Linked DNA regions of Paraburkholderia bryophila. Each later gene encodes a partner of the first gene's protein in a complex. Links are inferred from orthologs where the notes say so. Each region holds a gene or a part of one and is shown in the gene's direction. Other genes may lie near its edges.

Region 1 (7,628 bases):
CTGCCAGGATTGATTCTGGTGGACGTTGTGAGTTACCCGGCGGCGGAGTGCGCGGCGCATCGTCGCGTGCGGGATTGTGAGATTCGCCGGTATCTGGCGGGCGCCGATCAGTGCGGCGCGCCGACATGGCAGTGAGGTCGGTGCCGGTGATGTTGGTGGGGCGGTTCAAGCCGCGTCCGCCGGACGATCCGACAAACCGCCGACCCAAAACAAAAAACCGCCGAGCAAGCTGGGCGGTTTTTCGAGCCTTCAACATCAAGGCAAATCTGGTCGGGGTGAGAGGATTCGAACCTCCGGCCTCTACGTCCCGAACGTAGCGCTCTACCAGGCTAAGCTACACCCCGATTTGATACTGCTGGACTCTTACGGTGTTTCAGTCTCGTTCAAGACTGTCTTGCCGTCGAGTAAGAACATAATTCTAGCAGGCTATCTTTGAAAATGGAATCGGGAAATGAAGAAATTGCCGCTGCGGCCGCCTGAGCTTCCTGCTTCGCACATTCCAGCGTGTGGTCCAGCGCGCCGGAGCGTGTGATGGCTTCGAAAATCGTGTCGAACCGGGCGGTGCCGCCTTGCTCGATCGCTTCCCGGGCGAGCGCCGATTGTTCTGGCGTGCCGCGTTCGATCAGATAGATCAGCGGGAGTGTCGGTTTGCCCTCGCGAAGATCGTCGCCGGCATTCTTGCCCATCGATTCGGCCGTGCCCGTGTAGTCGAGCCAGTCGTCCATGATCTGGAACGCGGTGCCGATGCGCCGGCCGAACTCAGCCGCGGCGGCTTCAGTCTTCGCGTCCGAGCCGGCGAGCACGGCGCCGAGCTGGGCCGCTGCCTCGAACAGTTTGGCCGTCTTGTAGCGGATCACTTGCATATAGCGGGCTTCGTCCACGTCCGCATCATGCATGTTCAGCAACTGCAGCACTTCGCCTTCGGAGATGATGTTGGTCGCCTCCGACAGAATCTCCATGACCCGCATCTTGCCGACGCCGACCATCATCTGGAACGAGCGCGAGTAGAGGAAATCGCCGACCAGCACGCTCGCGGCGTTGCCGAACAGCGCGTTGGCAGTCTGGCGGCCGCGCCGCAGATCGGATTCGTCCACGACGTCATCGTGCAGCAGCGTGGCGGTGTGGATGAACTCGACGACCGCCGCCAGTTCGTGCCGGTGCCCGGTGGTTTCACCCAGTGCGCCGGCCACCAGCAACAGCAGCGCGGGCCGCAGCCGCTTACCGCCGGCACTGATGATGTACTCGGAGATCTGGTTGATCAGCATCACGTCCGACGCTAGACGGTGCCTGATGACGCGATTGACCTGCTGCATGTCTTCGGCGATCGGAGCGAGCAGGCTGGCGGCGTTGGAGGAGGGAGTGGCAGTCGACGACATGGTGGCTGAATTGGGTAGTGCCGCGAATTATAAGGCGAATCGCGGCAGTTCCGTGTCGCGGGCTGCCGTGCGGCGCGTTCGGCGGCTGCGGGGTCGTGCATTAGGGCGCGGCCGCGAGGCGCCGGGCACCTCGCACGGTATCTCTCAATGAGTTTTGACCGCGTAGCTAACTCTATGTATAATCACGGGTTTCCGCGCGCGGTGCGTGGGAAAAATGAACACAGAGTGAGGTTCTCAATGTACGCGGTCATAAAAACCGGTGGCAAGCAGTATAAAGTTGCCGTCGGCGAAAAACTTAAAGTAGAACAGATACCGGCAGACATTGACGCTGAAATCACGCTCGACCAGGTTCTCGCAGTGGGCGAAGGCGAATCGATTAAGTTCGGTACGCCGCTGGTCAGTGGGGCTTCCGTCAAGGCTACCGTCGTGTCGCAGGGTCGTCACAAAAAAGTGACCATCTTCAAGATGCGTCGCCGGAAGCACTACCAGAAGCATGGCGGCCACCGCCAGAACTATACCGAACTGCGCATCGACGCGATCAACGCGTAAGCGCAACGGTTAAGGAGCAAATCAAATGGCACACAAAAAGGCAGGCGGATCATCCCGCAACGGCCGCGACTCCGAATCGAAGCGCCTCGGCGTGAAGGTTTACGGCGGTCAGGCTATCAACGCTGGCGGCATCATCGTTCGTCAACGTGGCACGCGTATGCACCCGGGCGATAACGTCGGTATCGGCAAGGATCACACCTTGTTCGCGCTGACGGACGGCCACGTCAATTTTTCGACGAAAGGCGCAGCGAAGAAGCACATGGTCAACGTCGTCCCGGCAGCAGTCTGAGCTTACTCAGGCACGGGCTTCAGGACCGGTAAAAGGCCCCGCGAAGTTAGCGGGGCTTTTTTTATTTCGGCGGTTTTCGCCGGACGAATGGGCGTGAACGCGCCGCTCATGCCGGCAGTCCTATGCCGTTCTGCCGATTGTTTGGCGCACGGTTGGCACGGCAAAATAGCAGCGTAGAGTACACCCAGTCGCATCAAATCTAGCAACACCATCAGGCAGCACACCACGGGACGGAGTTACGCATGAAGTTCATTGACGAAGCGAGGATTGAAGTCATCGCCGGCGACGGAGGGGATGGCAGCGCGTCGATGCGCCGCGAGAAATTCGTTCCGTTCGGCGGCCCGGATGGCGGCGACGGCGGTCGGGGCGGCAGTGTGGTCGCGGTTGCGGACCGCAATATCAACACGCTGATCGACTACCGCTACGCGAAAAAACACTTGGCGCGCAACGGCGAAAACGGCCGTGGCGCCGACTGCTACGGCAAGGGCGGCGACGACGTCACGCTGCGCATGCCGGTTGGCACCACTATTTCCGACATGGAAACCGGCGAGTTGATCGCCGATCTGACCGAACACAACCAGAGCGTGCAAATCGCCCAAGGCGGTGCGGGCGGTCTCGGTAACCTGCATTTCAAATCCAGTACGAACCGCGCGCCGCGTCAAAAGACCGACGGCAAGCCGGGCGAGCGCCGCATGGTGCGCCTCGAACTGAAGGTGCTGGCCGACGTCGGCCTGCTGGGCATGCCGAACGCCGGCAAGTCGACCTTTATTTCGTCGGTGTCGAACGCGCGGCCGAAGATCGCCGACTACCCGTTCACCACGCTCGCGCCGAACCTCGGCGTGGTGCGCGTTGGGCCGAGTCGCAGCTTCGTGATCGCGGACATTCCCGGTCTGATCGAAGGCGCGGCGGAAGGCGCCGGCCTTGGTCACCAATTCCTGCGTCACTTGCAGCGCACCGGCTTGTTGCTGCATATCGTCGACCTCGCACCGTTCGACGAAGCGGTCGACCCGGTCGCGGAAGCCAAGGCGATCGTCAACGAACTGCGCAAGTACGACGAGCTGCTGTATGAGAAGAAGCGCTGGCTGGTCCTCAACAAGCTCGACATGGTGCCCGAAGACGAACGCGAAGCGCGCGTTTCGGCGTTCCTCGAAGGCTTCGGTTGGGACGGCCCGGTGTTCGAAATCTCGGCGCTGACCGGTCAGGGTTGCGAGAACCTTTGCTATGCGGTGTTCGACCACATCGCCTCGCACTCGGACGCGCAGCGTGCGGCCGAAGCCGAAGATCTCGCCGCCGACGTGCGTTTCCGCGAAAAGCCGGCAGCGCCGCCCGTCGCGGACGAATCCAGCGTCGACCCGCAAGAATAAGAAAGCACGAGCGCCGGCGCGCCTGGGCGGGCTGCCGGTTTGCATCACGCGTCAACTTGGAGACTGCGCACAATGCGTTCAGTCATCGCAGATTCACGGCGATTGGTAGTGAAAGTCGGTTCGAGCCTCGTCACGAATGACGGGCGCGGCCTCGACCATGCGGCGATCGGCCGCTGGGCGGCGCAAATCGCGGCTCTGCGCGCGCAAGGCAAAGAGGTCGTGCTGGTCAGTTCCGGCGCGATTGCCGAAGGCATGCAGCGGCTCGGCTGGACCAAACGTCCGCGCGAGATCGACGAATTGCAGGCGGCTGCGGCCGTCGGTCAGATGGGTCTTGCGCAGGTCTACGAAAGCCGCTTTGCCGAGCATTCAATCCAAACCGCGCAGATTCTGCTGACACACGCCGACCTGGCCGATCGCGAGCGCTATCTGAACGCGCGTTCCACGCTGCTGACGCTGTTGCGCCTTGGCGTGGTGCCGATCATCAACGAGAACGACACGGTCGTCACCGACGAAATCAAGTTCGGCGACAACGATACGCTCGGCGCGCTGGTCGCGAATCTGATCGAGGGCGACGCGCTCATCATTCTCACCGATCAGCAAGGGCTCTTCACCGCTGACCCGCGCAAGGACCCGAACGCCACGCTTGTTCAGCAGGCCGATGCCGGCGCGCTGGAACTCGAGGCAATGGCCGGCGGCGCCGGCTCCAGTCTGGGTCGCGGCGGCATGCTGACCAAGATTCTCGCTGCCAAGCGTGCGGCTCACAGTGGCGCCAATACGGTGATCGCGAGCGGGCGCGAGGCGGACGTGCTGTCGCGGCTGGCGTCGGGCGAAGCGATCGGCACGCAGTTGATCGCACGCACCGCGCGCATGGCGGCCCGCAAGCAATGGATGGCGGACCATCTGCAAGTGCGCGGCCACGTCGTGATCGACGACGGCGCGGTCGAAAAACTGACCGAAGGCGGCAAGAGCTTGCTGCCGATAGGCATCGTCGGTGTGCAGGGCGCGTTCGCGCGCGGCGAGGTGATTGCTTGCCTGAGCGCCGCGGGGCGGGAAGTGGCGCGCGGTTTGACGAACTACAGCAGCGCGGAAACCAAGCTGATTCAGCGTCGCCCGAGTGGCGAGATCGAGTCCGTGCTCGGCTACATGCTCGAGCCCGAGTTGATTCATCGCGACAATCTGGTCCTGGTCTGAACCCAACGCATAACGTCGGCTCGCAGCAGATTCGGCGCGGGCGCGCAGTACAGACCAAATAGCAGCGCAGACAAAAAAGCCATTTCAGCACAAGCTGAAACGGCTTTTTTCACATCCACGACGCGCTGAGACTTCAACCAGCGCGCTCAGGAACCACGACCCCTCTCAGCGAATCAACGAGGCCGCAGTGCGCTTGTAGCGGATATTTTCAAGAATCCGCTGAGCGTTGCCCGTAGGCATCTTGCTCGCGCACAGATAATCTTGGTACAGCGCCGACTGATACGCGTTCAGCGCACCGTCCTCGATACGCGTGAAATTGTTCGCGACCGTGGTGTCCCAACCGTCGTGATCCGCGTTCAGGCCCGCGTACTGGCGCCATTCGTACGTGTCGCAGCGAATCCCTTCATAGATCACATTACGTGCGCCGCTCGGGCTCGTCACGACGACGGTAAGGCGAACCACGCCGTCGGTACCTACAGTGAGCGAATTCTTGTCGACCGCAAACTGCAGCGGGGTATTACCGGAAACAGCGAACGGCAGCAGATTCGCGTCTTGCGGCAGCGGCGGCAACGTGTCCACCTTGTTTTCAACCCAGCTACCCTGGCGGTCCAGCAGGTAGACGAACGCGCTGTCGTCTTTATTGGTGGGTTTGCCGGCGCTCGAGCAACCAGCCAGCAGGGCGCCGGTGGCGACGCACGCCACGACGAGAGCAAGTGCTTTCAATATGATTTCCTCGAAACACCGGCGCGGCTCAGTGAGCCGCGCCGGTTGAGGCGGCCAGGACAGCCGCACAGCGTTGTTAATTGCGCGCGCCCGGGCGGAATAGCGAGCCGGCGGTTTCGCGAGCAGATTCGCCCTCGTCCTCATGCTCCGGCGCGGCGCCCAACTCGGGCTCCGATCCGGAACCCGAATCGCAATCGGACGCGATCGTGGTGTGAACCGATGTTTCGATGCTGACAGATGTCACCGTGGTCACGGAGGTCACCGTCATTATCGTGGAATCCGGCGGACTCTCCATTGACGACGCTATCCGGGGATAACGCGGCACGTGGTGCCCGACAGGTTTTTCCGCACGCGGCACAGCCCGGCGCATGAAGCGGGATAGCTCCGTCAGCGCCAACTGATACACATCCCGCTTGAACTCGATCACACAGTCGAGGGGCACCCAGTACTCGTTCCAGCGCCACGCATCGAACTCAGGGTGGTCGGTGGCGCGCAAGCAGATGTCGCAATCGCGTCCAACCATCCGGAGCAAAAACCAGATTTGTTTCTGGCCGCGGTAATGACCGCGTACTTCGCGCTTGATGAACTTGTCAGGCACCTCGTAACGCAACCAGTCGCGCGTGCGACCGATCACCTTGACGTGCTCAGGAAGCAGCCCGGTTTCTTCGTGTAACTCCCGATACATCGCTTGCACGGGGGTCTCTCCGTACTTGATGCCCCCTTGCGGAAACTGCCAGGAATGTTCACGGAGCCGTTTGCCCCAAAACACCTCGTTGTGCGCGTTCAAGAGGATGATGCCGACGTTCGGGCGAAAGCCTTCACGATCCAGCATACAACCACCTTCGAATCCTTTAAAATTGCTTTGATTATAAACAGATAACGGACCCGACGCACCGATTCGCACCAGATTGGAACGATTCGCCGCAAAAGGCCCCGCGTTTGCGGTAGCCTGTCAGTCTTTCCGTGCCTTATCCCGTGTGTGAAGGCTTTGCGCGGCAGCTTCGGCGGCGCGCAAAAGCGTGCCGAGGCGCACAACAGCGCGCTAAGGCGTGAGCACGCGGCGCTGTGCCAGGCGTCGGGCGAACCGGGCTGACAGAGCGCCGGGTCTGTGTCGATTCCCCACCGTTTTCACCTTTCGGGCGGTCCTTCCGGAGCCGCCGCTTTTGGAAAATCTGAATGAAAGCTTCCCGTTTCTTTATCGGCACGCTGAAAGAAGCGCCCGCCGACGCCGAGATCGTCAGCCACAAGCTCATGGTGCGCGCCGGCATGATCCGTCGCGTGGCCGGCGGTATTTACAACTACCTGCCGGTCGGCCTGCGTTCGATCCGCAAGGTGGAAGCCATCGTGCGTGAAGAAATGAACCGGGCCGGCGGGATCGAACTGCTGATGCCGGCCGTGCAACCGGCCGAGTTGTGGCAGGAGTCGGGCCGCTGGGAAAAGTACGGCCCCGAGCTGCTCCGTTTCAAAGACCGCAAGCAAACCGATTTCGTGATCGGACCGACCCACGAAGAAGTGGTCACGGACATCGCGCGTAATCAGATCAAGAGCTACCGCCAGCTGCCGGTGAATTTCTACCAGATCCAGACGAAGTTCCGCGACGAGATCCGTCCGCGTTTCGGCGTGATGCGCGGTCGCGAATTCATCATGAAAGACGCGTACTCGTTCGACAAAGACGCGGAAGGTCTGCGCGAGTCGTATCGCAAGATGTACGACGCGTACGTGCGCATCTTCACGCGCCTCGGTCTGGACTTCCGCGCGGTGGCGGCGGACAACGGTTCGATCGGCGGCAGCGGTTCGCACGAATTCCACGTGATCGCCGACACCGGTGAAGACGCGATCGCTTACTGCCCGACCTCTGAGTTCGCGGCGAACGTCGAAGCGGCCGAAGCGTTGCCGCTGTACGCGCAACGCGCGGCGCCTGCCGAAGCGCTGACGAAAACCGCCACGCCGGGCAAGGCGAAGTGCGAGGCCGTCGCCGAACTGTTGAACATTCCGCTCGAGCGCACCATCAAGTCGATCATTCTCGCGACCGAAAACGAAGGCGCCGAGCCGACCATCTGGTTGCTGATGCTGCGCGGCGATCACGACCTGAACGAAATCAAGGCGAGCAAGCTGCCGGGTCTGGCCGAATTCCGC
Region 2 (6,599 bases), 950 kb from region 1 along the record:
AGCAGACCGGCGTCGAATGGCGGATCGAGAAACACCACGTCGAACGAGCCGGGCGCAAGGCTTGCAGCAAGCCGCAGGCCGTCCGCTTCGGCAATTTCGATCGTGCGCGCCGCGAGGCGTTCCTGATTCGCGCGCAACTGGGCGGCGGCGCGCGCATTGCGCTCCACCATCAGAACCCGCGCCGCGCCGCGCGACGCCGCCTCGAAGCCTAGCGCGCCGCTGCCGGCGAACAGATCGAGGCAGCGCCGACCTTCCAGATCCTGGCCAAGCCAGTTGAAGAGCGTTTCGCGCACGCGGTCGGGCGTGGGGCGCAGGCCGTCGAGGTCGAGCACGGGCAACGGTGTGCGCTTCCAGTCGCCGCCAATGATGCGGATGGCGTGCGGCTTGCCGCCTTTGGACGAAGCGCCGTGAGCGCGTGAAGATGAAGAACGGGGCATGCAGTTTCAATGACTTGATGTGGGCGCCCGCCACGCCGATGCGCGGGGGCCGGAGCGCCAACGTTACCACAGGGGCGCGCCGCGTCCAGCCTGGCCGTTCGGCCGATACGACGGGCGGCGGCGCGCCTGATAAAATGTGCGGCTTCCAGCGCCTTGCATCCCGCATCGCAACGCTGCCTGCCGCTCCCACCGGCCTTGTGCCGGCTACGCGCATCGGCGCGCGCTTTCACCACGCCAGATCATGTTCAGCTTTTTCAAACGATTCAAGGGTTCGAAAGAGTCCGATAACGCGCCAGAAGAGTCGCAAACCGCGCCGGAAGGCTTGGCGCCCGAGCGCGCGGTAGAGACGCCTGTCGCACCGTCGGCGCCGCGTCCGGCGGTGGTTTCGCCCGCCCCTGCTCCTGTGGCCGCTCCAATCGAGCCGGAGCAAGAAGAACCCGCGCTCGAAGAATACGAAACCGACGAAACCCCCAAAACCCCCGAAACCGTCGAAATCGTCCCGCCCCCCGAGCAGGACGCGGGCGCCAAGCGCTCGTGGCTAACGCGCCTGAAAACCGGCCTGTCGAAGACGAGTTCCAGCCTGACCGGCATTTTTGTCAACGCGAAGATTGACGACGACCTCTACGAGGAACTCGAAACCGCGCTGCTGATGTCCGACGCGGGCGTCGGTGCCACCGAGTTCCTGCTCGAATCGCTGCGTGAAAAAGTGCGCGCTGAGCGCCTCACCGATCCGCAACAGGTGAAGGCAGCGCTGCGCACTCTGCTGATCGACCTGCTCAAGCCGCTCGAAAAGTCGCTGATGCTCGGCCGCGCGCAGCCGCTCGTCATGATGATCGCCGGCGTGAACGGCGCGGGCAAAACGACCAGCATCGGCAAGCTCGCCAAGCATCTGCAGAGTTTCGACCAGTCGGTGCTGCTGGCCGCCGGCGACACGTTCCGCGCCGCCGCGCGCGAGCAGTTGGCGATCTGGGGTCAGCGCAACAACGTGACGGTCGTGTCGCAGGAAAGCGGCGACCCGGCGGCGGTGATCTTCGACGCGGTCGGCGCCGCGCGAGCGCGCAAGATTGACGTGATGATGGCGGACACGGCCGGCCGTCTGCCGACCCAGTTGCATCTGATGGAAGAGCTGCGCAAGGTGAAGCGCGTGATCGGCAAGGCGCAAGACGGCGCGCCGCACGAAGTGCTGCTGGTGATCGACGCGAACACCGGCCAGAACGCGCTCGCGCAAGTGAAGGCCTTCGACGACGCGCTCGGCCTCACCGGCCTGATCGTCACCAAGCTCGACGGCACGGCAAAGGGCGGCATTCTCGCCGCAATCGCGCGGCAGCGACCGATTCCGGTGTATTTCATCGGCGTTGGCGAAAAGGTCGAGGATTTGCAGCCGTTCAGCGCGGAAGAGTTTTCGGACGCGTTGCTGGGCGGTTGAACGACGCGAACGTCTTGACGCAGCAGTGAGCGCAAAGCGGCGACAAGCGAAAAGCAGCAACAAGAAAAAGCAAAAGCAACAAGCAAAAAGGGCACTTCGAGGAGTGCCCTTTTTACCTTCAACCCATCACCTCACTCAGCGTCCGGCTGCGCGCCAGGCGCCGCACGAGCAAACGGATCGAGTTGCATCGCGTGATCGTAGATGCGCTGAATCGTCGGAAACTTTGCCGTGTCGACCTTGAAGCGCTGCGCATTGAACACTTGCGGGATCAGACAGGCGTCCGCGAGCGTCGGCGTGTCGCCGAAACACAGCTTGCCGGTGCGCGGGTCGCCGGCCAGATGCGTCTCCAGCGTCGCGAAACCCGCTTCGACCCAATGCTTGTACCACGCGTCTTTCGCATCTTCATCCACGCATAGCGTGTGCTTCAGATACTTCAGCACGCGCAGATTGTTCAGCGGATGAATCTCGCACGCCACCTGCAACGCCACCGAGCGCACATACGCGCGCTCGGCCGGCGTCCCGGGCAACAACGACGGCTCCGGATGCGTTTCCTCCAGATACTCGATGATCGCGAGCGACTGCGGCATCACCTCATTGCCGTCGACGAAGGTCGGCACGATACCGTCCAGGTTCACCTTGCGATACTCCGGCTTCAACTGCTCGCCGCCATCGCGCACCAGGTGCACCGGCACATAGTCGTACGGCAGGTTCTTCACGTTCAATGCAATGCGCACGCGGTATGACGCCGAGCTGCGGAAATAGCTGTAGAGCTTCATGTTGTCTGTCTCCTCCGGCATGCCCTCAGACCACGCGCACGCTGAACTCGCCGAGTCCGTCCACGCCGCCCTTCATCAGGTCGCCTTGCACCACCGCGCCGACACCTTCCGGCGTGCCGGTGAAAATCAGATCGCCGGTTTGCAGTTCGAACAGCGTCGACAGATAAGCAATCGTCTCGGCCACCGACCAGATCAGTTGCGACACGTCCGAGCTTTGCTTTTCCTCGCCGTTCACCGACAACCAGATCGCGCCCTTACCGACGTGGCCGACGGTCGTCACCGGATGAATCGGGCCCAATGGCGCCGAGTGGTCGAAGCCCTTCGCGGTATCCCACGGACGGCCCAGCTTCTTCGCCTCGGCTTGCAGATCGCGGCGCGTCATGTCGAGACCGAGCGCGTAGCCGTAGACGTGATCGAGCGCGCTGTCAGCCGGAATGTTCTTGCCGCCCTGGCCGATCGCCGCCACCAGTTCCATCTCGAAGTGGACGTTTTTCGACAGCGGCGGGTACGGGAACTCGCCGGTCGTGCCGGGCGCGACGTACAGCACGGCATCGGCCGGCTTGGTGAAGAAGAACGGCGGTTCGCGGTCGGGATCATGTCCCATCTCGCGCGCGTGCGCCTCGTAATTGCGGCCCACACAGTAGATGCGACGCACCGCGAATTGCTCGCTGGATCCCACGACCGGCACCGCGACCTGCGGTGCGGGTGCAAATACGTAACTCATCCCGTTCTCCGTTGCTTGATGTGTACCGCTGCCGTGTGCCGCCGCAGCGGCGCTAAAGCATCGAGTGTAACGCGCGGAAAAGCGCCACGCGCGGCAGTCGGGCAAGCGCGCGCGGCGGCGGCGAATCCGGCGCACGGTCTCGCCGAAGCGTCATAGATGCGATACTCACACCGAACAACGTCCTTTGAATACCGTGACAGCCCGCCCCAGGCGGCAAGCCACCTCGTCCCCCGCGCCCGATGACCGACTCCGCCGACACCGTCACCCCCTTCCCTTGCGCCCGATTCATCAAGGAAATCGGCCGCGGCCCGAACGGCGCCCGCGCGCTGACCGCCGACGACACGCGCTCGCTCTACAGCGCGATGCTCGATGGCCGCGTCGCCGAACTCGAACTCGGCGCGGTGCTGCTCGCGTACCGCGTGAAGGGCGAGACCGCCGATGAACTCGCCGCGATGCTGGCCGGCGCACATGCGTCGTTCGAGCCGATTCATCTGCCGCACGGCGAGTTCCGGCCGGTGTCGATCCCAAGCTACAACGGCGCGCGCAAACAGCCCAACCTGGTGCCGCTGCTCGCGCTGCTGCTGGCGCGCGAAGGCGTGCCCGTGCTGGTGCACGGCGTCACCGAAGATCCGGGCCGCGTGACCAGCGCGGAAATCTTCACGCATCTGCGGATTCCTCACGCGCGCACGCATGCCGATATCGAAGACGGTCTCGCCGAGCGGCGTCTCGCGTTCGCGCCGATCGACGTGCTCGCCCCGAAACTCGCACGCCTGCTCGCGTTGCGGCGGCGCATGGGCGTGCGCAATTCGACCCATACGCTGGTGAAGATCCTGCAACCGTTCGCGCCGGCTGGGCTGCGCCTCGTGAATTACACGCATCCGCCGTACCGGGACAGTCTCACGCAACTGTTCAACACGCATCCCGATGCGGCCGCGGGTGGCGCGCTGCTGGCGCGCGGCACCGAAGGCGAAGCCGTGGCCGACACGCGCCGTCAGGTGCAGGTGGACTGGTTGCACGACGGCGTCTGCGAAACGCGCGTGCCGCACGAGCGCTCGTCGCCGGATGCGCCGGAGGTCGACTTGCCCGAGGCCAAAGACGCGCCGACAACCGCCGCATGGATCGCCGCCGTGTTGCGTGGCGAAGCGCCCGTGCCGAGCGCGATCGAACGGCAAGTCGAGCTGATCGTCGACGTCGCGAGAATGCCGGTTTGATGGACGCTGCGCTCAGTTGCGCGGCCCGCAAAACGGCGCTCGCGTCAGAAAACGCGAGCGCTGCGGGTTGACACGCCGCTGCGCGCTGTCTTAAATTAGCCCCCATGCGTTCCCTTCCGAACACCCTCCGAATTAGCTTCGGCCGCCTAGCGCGGCCCCTATCGCTACGTCTAGCGTAAGTCAGACGTAGCGCTGCGCATTGGCCACCCGCAGGGGTTGCGCCAGGCACAGTCCTCCGGCAGTTCCAGCAGTTCCCGCGTCACCCCAAACCGTAGTTCTTCACAACCTGTAGTCGTTTGCATTCGTCCGTTTACCGTTCGGACGAAGCGCGAGGGTCATATGCACGTTGCATGGGCATCATCCACGTCCGTTTTCGTCGTCACCATGACGCTGTTCGTTCGCGCCCGTTCGTTGGTGCCGCTAGCCACCGGCTGGCGGACCGTGCACCCGTGGCAGTCCGCCAACCGCCCGACGCCACACCCTTTCGCACACGACACAACGAACGAGGCCCGACATGTTGCGCAATCCCGCTGAAAAATACCGTCCGTTCTCCACCGTGCGGCTGACCGGCCGCAAATGGCCAAGCCGCACGATCGACCACGCGCCGGTCTGGATGAGCACCGATCTGCGTGACGGCAATCAGGCGCTGATCGAGCCGATGAACGCCGCGCAGAAGCTCGAATTCTTCGAAATGCTGGTCGCTATCGGCTTCAAGGAGATCGAGGTCGGTTTTCCGTCGGCCTCGCAAACCGACTTCGATTTCGTGCGCAAGCTGATCGAAGAAAAGCGCATTCCCGACGACGTGACCATCGAAGCGTTCGTGCCGTCGCGCGCCGAGTTGATCGCGCGGACTTTCGACGCGCTCGCGGGCGCGCCGCGCGCCATCGTCCATTTGTACAACGCGATCTGTCCGTCGTTCCGGCGCATCGTCTTCAACCAGTCGAAGGCGGAGATCAAGGCGCTGGCCGTGGAAGGCACGCGTGTCATCAAGGAACACGCGCAGGCGCGGCCGGACACGCAGTGGACCTTCCAGTACTCGCCCGAGACCTTCAACACGGCGGAACTGCCGTTCTCCCGCGAGGTTTGCGACGCGGTCGCGCAGACGTGGCGGCCCACGCGTGATCGCAAGATGATCGTCAATCTGCCCGCGAGCGTCGAAGCGGCGACGCCGAACGTGTTCGCCGACCAGATCGAATGGATGCACCGCAATCTCGGCTATCGCGACAGCATCGTGCTGTCAGTGCATCCGCATAACGATCGCGGCACGGCGGTGGCCGCGGCGGAGCTGGCGCTGATGGCGGGCGCGGACCGCGTCGAAGGATGTCTGTTCGGCAACGGCGAGCGCACCGGCAATCTGGACCTCGTCACGCTCGCGATGAACCTCGACGCGCAGGGCGTCGATTCAGGTCTGGATTTCTCGGATATCGATGCGGTGCGGTGTGTCGTGGAGCGCTGCAACCAGCTTCCGGTGCATCAGCGGCATCCGTATGCGGGCGTTGCCGCAATGCAGGTGAAGAGCCAACGAGGCGATAGCGTCACCGCGGAGGCTCACTCGATTGCACAACGGGTCGCCTGCCAGGCGATCAACCGCCATTGCCCGTCTTCCTGCGTATGAATGGCCGTGTAGGCGATCGGAAACAGCAGCGCGCCGTTATTCGCTTCCATCTCGATCAACGCGCGGCCGGTCACGACGCAGGTCTCGCGGCCGACCGGCAGCACCTCTTGCGACTGCACCTCGATCTGCCGGTATCGCCGCCGCCCGGCGGTGATACCGTCGATGAACTGCCGCTTCGTTTCCCGCTTGCCGTTCGTATGGACATAGCTGACGTTATCCGCGAGCAGCGCGTCGAGCGAGGGCCCGTCGCCGTCGACCATCGCACGAAAGCGCTCTCGCTCGAGCCCGCGAATCGCTTCGATCATCTTTGCCACCATCGCTCAGCCCCTCGCACCGGTGAGCCGACGTGGCCACGGTCGTCAGAAGTTATATTGCAGATATAGCTGGTGGAAATTTATACCAGGATTCGG

The links. Proteins that work in one complex are often made in the same cells at the same time.
Region 2: the proteins of cgtA (region 1) and ybiB are in contact, whole or in part, in a crystal structure (PDB 8BFT), measured with the Escherichia coli proteins. The link is inferred for Paraburkholderia bryophila from one-to-one orthologs.

What each region holds. Positions count from the first base shown.
Region 1 is NZ_JACCAS010000001.1:3,373,747-3,381,374, forward strand. What follows is about bases 1,560-4,517. They hold cgtA (Obg family GTPase CgtA), read left to right. Parts: upstream 1,560-2,456; coding sequence 2,457-3,578; downstream 3,579-4,517. Other genes in these bases: rplU (50S ribosomal protein L21), read left to right, coding at 1,614-1,925; rpmA (50S ribosomal protein L27), read left to right, coding at 1,951-2,214; proB (glutamate 5-kinase), read left to right, coding at 3,651-4,517. In the rest of the region: GGD40_RS15110 (polyprenyl synthetase family protein), read right to left, coding at 384-1,376; more of proB, read left to right, coding at 4,518-4,769; GGD40_RS15135 (CNP1-like family protein), read right to left, coding at 4,935-5,492; GGD40_RS15140 (RNA pyrophosphohydrolase), read right to left, coding at 5,569-6,324; GGD40_RS15145 (proline--tRNA ligase), read left to right, coding at 6,669-7,628. UniProt on the Escherichia coli protein: An essential GTPase which binds GTP, GDP and possibly (p)ppGpp with moderate affinity, with high nucleotide exchange rates and a fairly low GTP hydrolysis rate.
Region 2 is NZ_JACCAS010000001.1:2,417,659-2,424,257, forward strand. What follows is about bases 2,794-5,588. They hold ybiB (DNA-binding protein YbiB), read left to right. Parts: upstream 2,794-3,602; coding sequence 3,603-4,574; downstream 4,575-5,588. Other genes in these bases: GGD40_RS10705 (fumarylacetoacetate hydrolase family protein), read right to left, coding at 2,794-3,363. Outside these bases: 16S rRNA (guanine(966)-N(2))-methyltransferase RsmD, read right to left, coding at 1-437; signal recognition particle-docking protein FtsY, read left to right, coding at 679-1,863; maiA (maleylacetoacetate isomerase), read right to left, coding at 1,995-2,639; more of GGD40_RS10705, read right to left, coding at 2,665-2,793; GGD40_RS10720 (nuclear transport factor 2 family protein), read right to left, coding at 6,123-6,506; GGD40_RS10725 (acyloxyacyl hydrolase), read right to left, coding at 6,549-6,599.